2 regions of the Kitasatospora sp. NPDC048296 genome follow, and region 1 is predicted to be linked to the other one. Evidence: riboswitches for the same ligand, from Rfam matches in the RefSeq annotation. Region 1 holds a riboswitch; the other holds the start of a gene.

Region 1 (4,797 bases):
GTCGTTCGTACTCCCTGACACCCCATAGTCTGGCCGAGCCGCAGCTCAGGGGGCATCCGGGGGACCGGCGGATCGGGGGTGGGGTTAACCCCCGGCCGGGCCCGCTTCCGGGGTCAGGACGGCACCGAAGGGCCGGGCCACTCGTCGACGAGCATCGAGTACAGGTACGAGTCCGACCAGACGCCGCCCTTGTACAGGTCGTGCCGCACCCGCCCCTCCAGCTGGAAGCCGAGCCTGGTGAGCACCTTGGCGGAGGCCGTGTTGTCCACGTCGACCCGGGCGGCCAGCCGGTGCAGCCCGAGCGGGCCGAAGGCGAGCTCGCAGAGCAGCCCGGCGATCTCGCCCGCGTAGCCGCGGCCCCACACCCCGCGGCTCAGCACGTAACCGAGGTGAGCGGAGCGGTACTTGCCGAGGGTGAGGCTGGCGTGCGCGATCGGCAGCGCGTCCGCCGGGTCCTCTGCGTCCTCCCGCCGGACGACGGCGAGGCGGTAGGTGTCCCGCTCCTCGGCCATCGCCTCCTCCAGGTACAGCTCGATCTGGTCGGCGCAGGTCTCCCGGTCGCGCGGCTCGAAGGGGAGGTAACGGGTCACCTCCGGGTCGCTGTACAGCGCGTGCAGCGCGTCCACTTCCTCCGGGGTGTGGTGGTACTCGCGGATGGCGAGCCTGGGGCCGGTGAGGCGTACGGGGACCATGGCTGCCGACCCTACCCCCGTCCGACGGCTACCGTTCGGAACATGAACGACGAAGACCTGCGGCTCGCCCCGCGCACCAGGGCCGCCGACCTGCTCGACTGGGCGGCCGAGCAGGACCGCGCGCCGGTGGCCGAGGAGCCGCTGCGCACGGTGCTGGCGCTGCTGGAACTGGGCGAGGGCAGGATGCACGACGGCTGGCCCGAACTGACCTCCAACGCGGTGGAGCACCTGCTGTACGAGCGGCTCCACCTCTACGTCCAACCCGCCCCGGAAGCGGACCCGCTCGCGTACGGCGACGCCGTACGGCTGCTGGTCGACCACCAGCGGGCGGCGAAGCGGCTCAACGCCAAGCGCCAGGAGCGGCTGCACGCCGAGGCCGAGTGGCAGGGCGAGGTCGCGGCCGGGCTGCTGCGCCGCGCCGACCTGGTCACCTGGCCGCGGCTGTACGCGGTGCTGCTGCACGCCCACGGGGTGGACACCACGGACGAGGCGGCGGTGCGGGACTGGCTGGCCGGCTTCGCCGGGCTGGGCGAGGAGGAACGGCTGGCCGGGTTCGAGGCGCTGGTGCCGACCGGCTGGCTGGACGAACCGGACGAGCAGGGCTGGGGACCGGGCCGGGTGCTGTCGGTCGGCATGGCCACCGACGGCGCGCGGCGGCTGCTGGAACACGGCCTGATGCGGCGCAGCTACCGCAACCTGGCAGAGCTGAACGCGCTGGGGCGGCCGATGCCGGACGAACTGGCCGGGGACTTCGGGGAGTTCGAGACGGCGGCGGCCGAGGTGGCGCTCGACCTGATCGGCGAGTGGACGGTGCCGGGGCTGCCGCGGCTGCTGGTGGAGGAGTTCCCGGAGCTCGCGCCGGAGCCGGGGGCGGAGGAGATCGACGCCTACCTGGCGCAGCTGCCGGCGGAGTCGGCGGAGTGAACGGCCGAGGGCCCCGGGTGTCCGGGGCCCTCGGGCGTCGCGTCAGGGCCCCCGGTTCCCGTCGGGGGCTCCCGTCAGGGGTTCAGGTGGTTCCCGTCAGGGGTTGAGGCCGCGTTGCTGGAGCCAGGTCTCCGGGTCGACCGGGGCGCCGCCACCCGGGCGGACCTCCAGGTGCAGGTGCGGGCCGGTGACGTTGCCGGTCGCGCCGACCTTGCCGATCTGCTGGCCGGAACCGACCGCGCCGGAGCCCTTGATGATCGAGGAGAGGTGGCAGTACCAGATCTCGGTACCGTCGGGCAGGGTCTCGACGATCCGGTAGCCGTACGCGCCGGACCAGCCGGCCGAGGTGATGGTGCCCTGGCCCACCGCGTAGACCGGGGTGCCGGTGTCGGCGGCGAAGTCCAGGCCGGTGTGCAGGTGGGCCCAGTAGCGGGCGCTCTGCCCGTAGTGGGCGGAGAGGTTGTAGTCCTTCACCGGCAGGGTGAGGGCGGCGGCCTTTGCGCGCTCGGCCTCGTCGGCGGCGCGCTTGGCGTCGGCCTCCTTGGCGGCGGCCTTCGCCTCAGCCTCCTTCGCGGCCTCCAGACGGGCGCTCTCCTCGGCGGCGGTGCGCTGGCTGTCGGCCTGCTGCTGGATGCGGGCGGCGAGCGCGAGGCCCGGGTCGGCGGCGAGGGTCACCGGGGCCTCGTCCGCGGCCTCGACGGCGGGCGCGGCGGCCGGGGTGGCGGAGGCGAAACCGGTGGCGCCCAGGGTGGCGGCGACGGCGGTGACGCCGAGCAGCGGGGAGGCCCCGCGGGTCTGACGCGGCATCCGGTGGCGGTTGGCCTCGGCCTCCGGGGCGAAGTCGTCGGTGCCGAGCGACTCGGTTCCGTCCGGGCCGGGGTGGTCGAGGAGCTGGGTACCGGCTGCGGGGCCGGCCGGGTGTGCCGGGGTGTGCGTCGACGCCACGGAGGCGCGCTCCTTTCCTTCCTTCGCGCCTACCGGGTTAGCTGACGGGTTCGGAGCAGGAAGGTCTCCTACGGCCGGGCCGGGGCCCCGCCGATTCACCCCAAGGAACGTGGTTCCCCGGCTCCCTGACCTGCCCGGAGGCCGGTCGGCGGGATTAGGCGACGGCGCACGGTGCCGTCTGGGTACGGCATTGACGACCGCGCTGCGTTATCAAACGTTAATCCTAGGAGGCCCTGATTCCAAGCCATCCGTCCGGGACGACTGGGGAGCAGGTGGTCGGACGCCGACGAACGAACCGTCATTCGCCCAGCCCATCTGAGTACTCCTACTCATGTGCGACCCGGCCGCACCCCCACATCCTGACGGCATGAGCGCACCGATGCAGTCACGCACCACGGCCGCGTACTTCGTCCAGGCCGTCCTCTCGTTCGCGATCTCCGGCTCGGCCCTCGCCGTCGGGGTCGCCCACCTGCCCGTCGGCGGGTGGACCAGGGCCTTCCTCGGGATCGGCCTGCTCTACACCGTCACCTCCGCATTCACGCTGGCCAAGGTGATCCGGGACCGGCAGGAGTCCTCGGACACCGTCGCCCGGGTCGACCAGGCCCGACTGGAGAAGCTGCTCAGCGAGCACGACCCGTTCCGGGCCGAGGGGGTCTGAGCCGTCCCCGGGACACCGGGGGAAGGGGTTGACGGCTAAGGCTATTAGCCATAGCTTTATGGCTATCGGCAGCACCGACCCCGTGGAGGACCACCGTGAACGGCACCATCACCCCGAGCACCCAGTACCTCGACGTCCCCGGCGGCCGGATCGCCTTCGACGACACCCGGCAGGGCGACGGCACCCCCGTCGTCCTGCTCCCCGGAATGCTCGACAGCCGCCGCGCCTACCGGCACCTGCACCCGCTGCTCACCGCCGCCGGGCGCCGGGTCATCACCATGGACGTGCGCGGCTTCGGCGAGTCCTCGATCGTCTGGGACGACTACAGCCCGGCCGCCGTCGCCACCGACGTCCTCGCCCTGCTCGACCACCTCGGCATCGAGCGGGCCGTCCTGGTCGGGCAGTCCTACACCGGGGCGACCGTGGTCAAGCTCGCCGGGGACGCGCCCCAGCGGGTCGCCGGAATCGCGCTGATCGACGCCTTCGTCGAGCACCGGGCCAACGCCCTGATGCGCGGCGTGATGGCCGTCATGGGCAGCGCGATGGTCCACTGGCCGGCTGTCTGGGGCTTCTACCTGCGCAAGATGGCCTTCCCCGGCCCCCGACCCGCCGACCTCGACACCTACGTGGCCGGGCTGGTCGCCGACCTGCGCACCCCCGGGCGCAAGACCGCCACCCGCGGACACGTCACCGGGGACTCCGCGCCGATCGGCTGGTGCGCGGCCGTCCGCTGCCCCTCGCTCGTCCTGATGGGCAGCAAGGACCCCGACTTCCCGGACCCGACGGCCGTCGCCGAGCGGCAGGCCGCGGCGCTGGGCACCCGGAAGGTGATGATCGAGGGGTCCGGCCACTACCCGATGGCCGACAACCCGCAGGCCGTCGCGGACGCCCTGCTGCCCTTCCTCGCCGAGCTCGCCTGAACCCGCCGAGCTCGCCTGAACCCGCTGAGCCCGCCGAACCCGCCGAACCGCAGCCGTACGGAGAAACCGAACCCATGCCCCGAGTAGGACTGACCCCGGACCAGGTCGTCGACCACGCCCTCGCCCTCATCGACGAGCAGGGCGCCGAGGCCCTCACCCTGGCCTCCGTCGCCGCCCGCGCGGGAGTCGCCACCCCCTCCCTCTACAAGCACGTCAGCGGAGGCCTGACCGAACTGCGCCGGCTGATCGCCGTCCGGGTCACCGAGGAACTGGCCGACCGGCTCGCCGAGGCCGCGGTCGGCCGCAGCGGCGACGACGCCGTCACCGCCGTTCTTCGCGCCTACCAGGCCTACGCCACCGAACACCCGCACCGCTACACCGCCCTCCCCCAGGCCCCCCAGCCCGACGACGACCTCACCCGCGCGGCCACCCGCCTCGTCGGCGTCATCATCGCCGTCCTCCGCTCCTACGGCCTCGACGGTCCCGAGGCCATCCACGCCGCCCGCACCGTCCGCTCCCTCGCCCACGGCTTCGCCTCCCTCTCCATCACCGGCGCCTTCCAACTCGCCGAAGATCTCACCACCACCCACGACCGCCTCGTCACCACCCTCACCACCGGCCTCCGCACCTGGCCGAAGGCGGAGGAAGAGGAGTAGGA
Region 2 (4,797 bases), on a different contig from region 1:
CGTCGTTGGCGTCCTGGACGAGCATCCGGGCCCGCTCGGCCGCGCCCAGGCTGTTGAGCAGCTTCTGGGCCTTGGCCAGCCGCTGCTGGATCTGCTGCTTGTTCTCGGCCAGCGAGCGCCGGGCCTGGTCCAGTTCCGCGAGCTTGCCCGCGGTCTCGGTGCGGCGCTGGTCGAGCGTGCGCTGACGGCTGACCAGCTCGTGCAGCGTCTCCCGCTGCCGCTCGGCGGCCTGCCCGAGGGTGCGGGCGCGGGCGAGGTAGGACTCGGGGTCACTGGAGAGCATCAGCTGGGCGGTCTGGGTCATCCCGCCGCCGCGGTACTGCGCCCCGGCCACGGTCGCGAGGTCCCCGCGTAGCTGGTTGAGCTGGTCCTGGCCGGCGGCGACCTCGCCCTGCAGGAGCGCGGTCTCGCTCTGGAGCCGCTTCTGCGCCTCCTGCGCGGCGTTGCACTTCTCGGACGCCCGCTCGGCCTCGTCGTACAGCTGCTCGACCTGCGCCTTGACGTCCCTGAGGTCGGGCGTGCCCGGTGCACCGGGAGCGGCCTGGGCGCTGCCGCCGGCCGTCACACTCAGGGCCGTGGTGGCGGCCGCGGTCAGCACCAGCGCACGGACGAGCAGTGGGGAACGACGGTGCACGGACATGGCGGCAGCGGCTCCAATCCTGCGGCGCGGCCCCGCGGCCGCGCCCCAACGGGCGGCCGTCGAGCGGGAGTCCGGTGGCAGACGTTAGCGAGTCCGGGCAAGCGAGTCCAAACCCCTCCCGACCCGAATATTTGACCACTAATCGGACATTCGCCCGAGCCGCCGGAAAAGCCGCAGGCCCGGCCCTCCGCAATGGAGGACCGGGCCCGAAACGGCCTGGGCGGAGATCAGACCCGCACGATGGAGGCCAGCGGCATGTTGGAGACCGCCTCGTAGCGGACCGAGGCGCCCGGCTTGGGCGCGTGCAGCACCTGGCCGTTGCCCGCGTAGATGCCGACATGGTGGGCGTCGCTGAAGAAGATCAGCAGGTCGCCGGGCTGGGCCTGGGAGATGTCCGAGCCGATCCGGGTGCCGGCGCCGGCCTGCTCCTGCGAGGTGCGCGGCAGCGACACGCCGACCTGGTTGAACGCCCAGACCATCAGGCCGGAGCAGTCGAAGGAGCCCGGGCCGGTGGCACCCCACACGTACGGGCTGCCGACCTTGCCCGCGGCGGCGGCCAGCGCGGCGGCACCGTGCGAGCTGCCGGGGGCGGCCGGCTTGGCAACCGGCGAGGAGGAGGTGGCGGAACCCGAGGAGCCCGAACCCGAGCTGATGTCGGTACGGCCGCTGTCGCGCGAGGCACGGTCGGCGGCGGCCTGCTGCTGGGCGGCGGCCTTCGCGGCGGCGTCGGCCTGGGCCTTGGCGTCGGCCGCGGCCTTCTCCTCGGCCTGACGGATCGCCTGACGCTCCTGCTCGGTCAGGGTGTTGAGCAGGTCCTGCGCGGCCTTCAGCTTGTTCTGGACCTCCTCCTTGGAGGTCTTCAGCTGCTGGGTGGTGGACTCCAGCTCGGCGAGCTTGCCCTGGGCCTCGGTGCGGTCCTGGTCGAGCTTGCGCTGCTCCTCCTGGAGCTGCTTCAGCTGGTTCTTCTGGGTGTCACCGGCCTGGTTGAGCGCACCGGCCTGGTTGAGGAAGTTGTCCGGGCTGGTGGAGAGCATCAGCTGGACGGTCGGGGATATGCCGCCGTTGCGGTACTGCTCCCCGGCGATCTCGGCGAGCCCGCCCTGCATGTCGGTCACCTGGGCCTGCTGCCGGGCCACCTGGTCCTGCAGGCCGGAGACCTGCTTCTCCAGGGCCTGCTGCTTCTCCTGGGCGGCGTTGTACTTCTCGGTCGCCTGCTCAGCCTGCTCGTTGAGCTGGTCGACCTGCTCCTTGACCTGGTCCTTGGTCGGCTGCGGGTCGGCGTGCGCGCCGGACTGCGCGGAGAGGGCAACGGCTGCCGCGGCGACACCGGTCAGGATCGAGACACGGGCGCGGCTGGCGGGCTTGGGACGACGATGGGACGCCACGAAGGCGGACTCCTTCTTCCTACGGCCGCCTACCGGGTGAGCTGACGGGTTCGGGCCGGAAGCATGCCCTACGACGCCTCACGGCCGTTCCACCGGCCGACCTGGCGCCGATTCACCCCGGAGGAACGTGGTTCCCCGGCTCCGCTCCGCAGCGCCCCCGACCACTGGGCTCCCCTGTCGGACAGTCGCTTCGACCTGCCCCGCTGTTTCGCGAACTCGACGGTAACCACCGCCGCCACCCAGGCTGGGTGATCGACAGTGCGGTGGTTCGGGGCACGACCCTAGTAACTGAACCGTGATCCGTTCAAATCCTTGTCAGAAAAAAGACGGAAGATTACCCGTGTTCTTTTGTGAAAATGACCGATGGTGATCGCCACCGCACGCAAAGCTGATCAGGTCTCACCGGCCGACCACGGAACAGACAAGCCCGAAGCGCCACCCCCGGCAGGAGGGTGGCGCGGATCACAGGGCCGGAACCCGGACTTTCGGGCGTGTCGGGGCGTCAGACCCGGCGGATCGTGTTGATCGGCATCGCGTCGGCCTTCATCACCTTCACCACGTCACCGGTGTGCGGCGCGTGGACCACCATGCCGTTGCCGATGTACATCCCGACGTGGTGCCGGTCGCTGCCGTAGATCACCAGGTCGCCCGGCTGGGCCTGGTCCAGCGAGGGCACCCGGGTGCCGACGTTGCCCTGCTCCTGCGAGGTGCGCGGCAGCGAGACGCCGGCCTGGGCGTACGACCAGACCATCAGGCCCGAGCAGTCGAAGGTGCTCGACCCGGTGGCGCCCCAGACGTACGGCGAGCCCTGCTTGCTCATCGCCTTGGCGACGGCCACGGCCGCGTAGCCGCTGGCCGGCGGCAGGCTGCTGAGGTCGACCCGGGCCGTGCCGCGCGAGGCGCGGTCGTCCTGCTGCTGCTGGGCCTTCAGCGCGGCGCGGTCGGCGGCACTGAGCGAGTTCAGCAGGTCCTGCGCGGCCTTCAGCTTCTGATTGACGTCCGACTTCGCCTGGTTCAGGTCCTTGGTGGTGGAGTCCAGCGAGGACAGAACGGCGGCGGCCTCGGCCTTCTCCTGGTCCAGCCGTCGCTGCTGGTCGAGCAGGCTCTTGAGCGCCTCGGTCTGGCTGGCGCTGGCCTGCTGGACGCTGGAGGCCTTCTCCAGGTAGCCGGACGGGTCGGAGGAGAGCATCAGCTGGACGGACGGGTCGATGCCGCCGGTGCGGTACTGGTCGCCCGCCACCTCGGCCAGGCCCGTCTGCAGCTGGGTCATCTGGTCCTGGCTGCGGGCCACCTGGTCCTGCAGCTGGTCGGCCTGCTTGCGGAGCTGGTCGGCCCGCTCCTTGGCGCCGTTGTACTTCTCCGCCGCCTGCTCCTGCTCCTGCTGGAGCTGGTCGATCTGCGCCTTGACGTCGTCCTTGCTCGGCTGCGGCGCCGCGTGCGCGCCCACCTGGGCGGAGAGGGCGACCGCGGTCGCAGCGGCAGCGGTGAGCACGGAGACCCGCGCGCGGCTCGGCTGCTTGGGACGGCGGTGGGAGGCCAAGGGACCGGCTCCTTCTTCCATCGGACTCACCTGATCGGATGAGATTCCGGAAAATAGGTTTGACGCCAGACCCTAGTGAAGATCTATCCGTTTTGCCACTCCCCGAAGGCGTGAACTCCGGCCCCCATGCTGACTTCACGGGATCCGCACACCCTCGCAAAACGGACACTGCCCGGACTTCACACCGTCCGACCCGAGGTCAGGGCCGGGCCAGCCGGTTCAGCAGCAGCACCGAGGCCACCGGGCGCGCGCCCGCCTTCCGCACGCCCTCCGCGACCTCCCGGTCGGTGGACACCACCACCACCGGACGGCCCTGCGGCTCGGCCCGCACCAGACGACGGATCAACTCGTCCGCGGTCTCCCCGGTCCGACTGAACCGTACCCGAACCCCGCGCGGTGGCGCCATGATCACCGGAACGTCCAGGTCCTGCCCGTCGAACACACAGGTGACCTCCGCCTGGGTGCGCTGCGCCAGCATCGCCAGCCCGCCCAGCAGCCGGATCCGCTGCTGCTCCAACGGCAGCGTCGGATAGCCGGTCTTGGTCACGTTGTAGCCGTCCACCACCAGGTGAACCTGCGGGATCGCCAGCAGCTGGTCCAGCAGCGCCGGATCGTCCTCGGCCAGGCCGCGCCGAGCCACGTCGTGCGGCGAGGCCGCCCCCGGCACCACCGCCTCCACCAGGTCCGCCGGGCGGATCTGGGAGACCGGCAGCGCCAACTCCCGCTGCAGCCCCTGCGCCGACTGCAGCACGGTGTCCAGCAGCAGCCGCAGCCGCATGTCCTCGACGCCGCGCCCCTCGCGGGCCGAACGGCGGCCCTGCTCGGCGGCGTTCTCCAGCTCGGACACCCGGTGCCGCAGCCGCCGCGCCTCGCTCTCGGCCGCGCTGCGCTCGGTCACGGCCTGCGCCTTCGCGGCCTCCAGCTCCCCGGTCACCCGCCGGGTCTCGGCCTGCGCCCGGCGGGTGTCGCTCTCCAGCGAGCGCACCTTCTTGCGCAGCGACTCGGCCTCCCGCCGGACGCCCTCGAACTCCGCGCGCTGCCGGTCCAGGTCGGTCCGCGCGGCCGCCCGCACCTCGGCCAGCTCGGCCTGCAGCTTCTCCACCAGCCGGGTGGCCTCCGCGGCCGCGTCCTCGGCGCCCGCCCGCTCGGCCTCCTCGCCGGCCTCGGCGACCAGCCGGCTCCAGCCGGCCGAACGCACCAGGTAGGCGGCGGCTGCGACGTCCATCGGATCG

What was found. Region 1 has a riboswitch for cyclic di-AMP ahead of ACGF12_RS31930 (M23 family metallopeptidase). Riboswitches for the same ligand answer to the same signal wherever they lie in the genome.
Region 2: another riboswitch for cyclic di-AMP. It lies ahead of ACGF12_RS18060 (NlpC/P60 family protein); the one in region 1 lies ahead of ACGF12_RS31930 (M23 family metallopeptidase).

The regions. Positions count from the first base shown of each region.
Region 1 covers NZ_JBICZB010000076.1:26,005-30,801, reverse strand. The annotation lists gene ACGF12_RS31940 (GNAT family N-acetyltransferase) at 114-692, opposite strand; gene ACGF12_RS31935 (hypothetical protein) at 735-1,616, shown strand; gene ACGF12_RS31930 (M23 family metallopeptidase) at 1,713-2,561, opposite strand; cyclic di-AMP (ydaO/yuaA leader) riboswitch at 2,574-2,732, opposite strand; gene ACGF12_RS31925 (YiaA/YiaB family inner membrane protein) at 2,929-3,219, shown strand; gene ACGF12_RS31920 (alpha/beta fold hydrolase) at 3,315-4,139, shown strand; gene ACGF12_RS31915 (TetR/AcrR family transcriptional regulator) at 4,214-4,795, shown strand.
Region 2 covers NZ_JBICZB010000027.1:4,444-9,240, forward strand. The annotation lists gene ACGF12_RS18055 (NlpC/P60 family protein) at 1-640, opposite strand, end outside; gene ACGF12_RS18060 (NlpC/P60 family protein) at 868-2,025, opposite strand; cyclic di-AMP (ydaO/yuaA leader) riboswitch at 2,036-2,189, opposite strand; gene ACGF12_RS18065 (NlpC/P60 family protein) at 2,528-3,565, opposite strand; gene ACGF12_RS18070 (NYN domain-containing protein) at 3,765-4,797, opposite strand, start outside.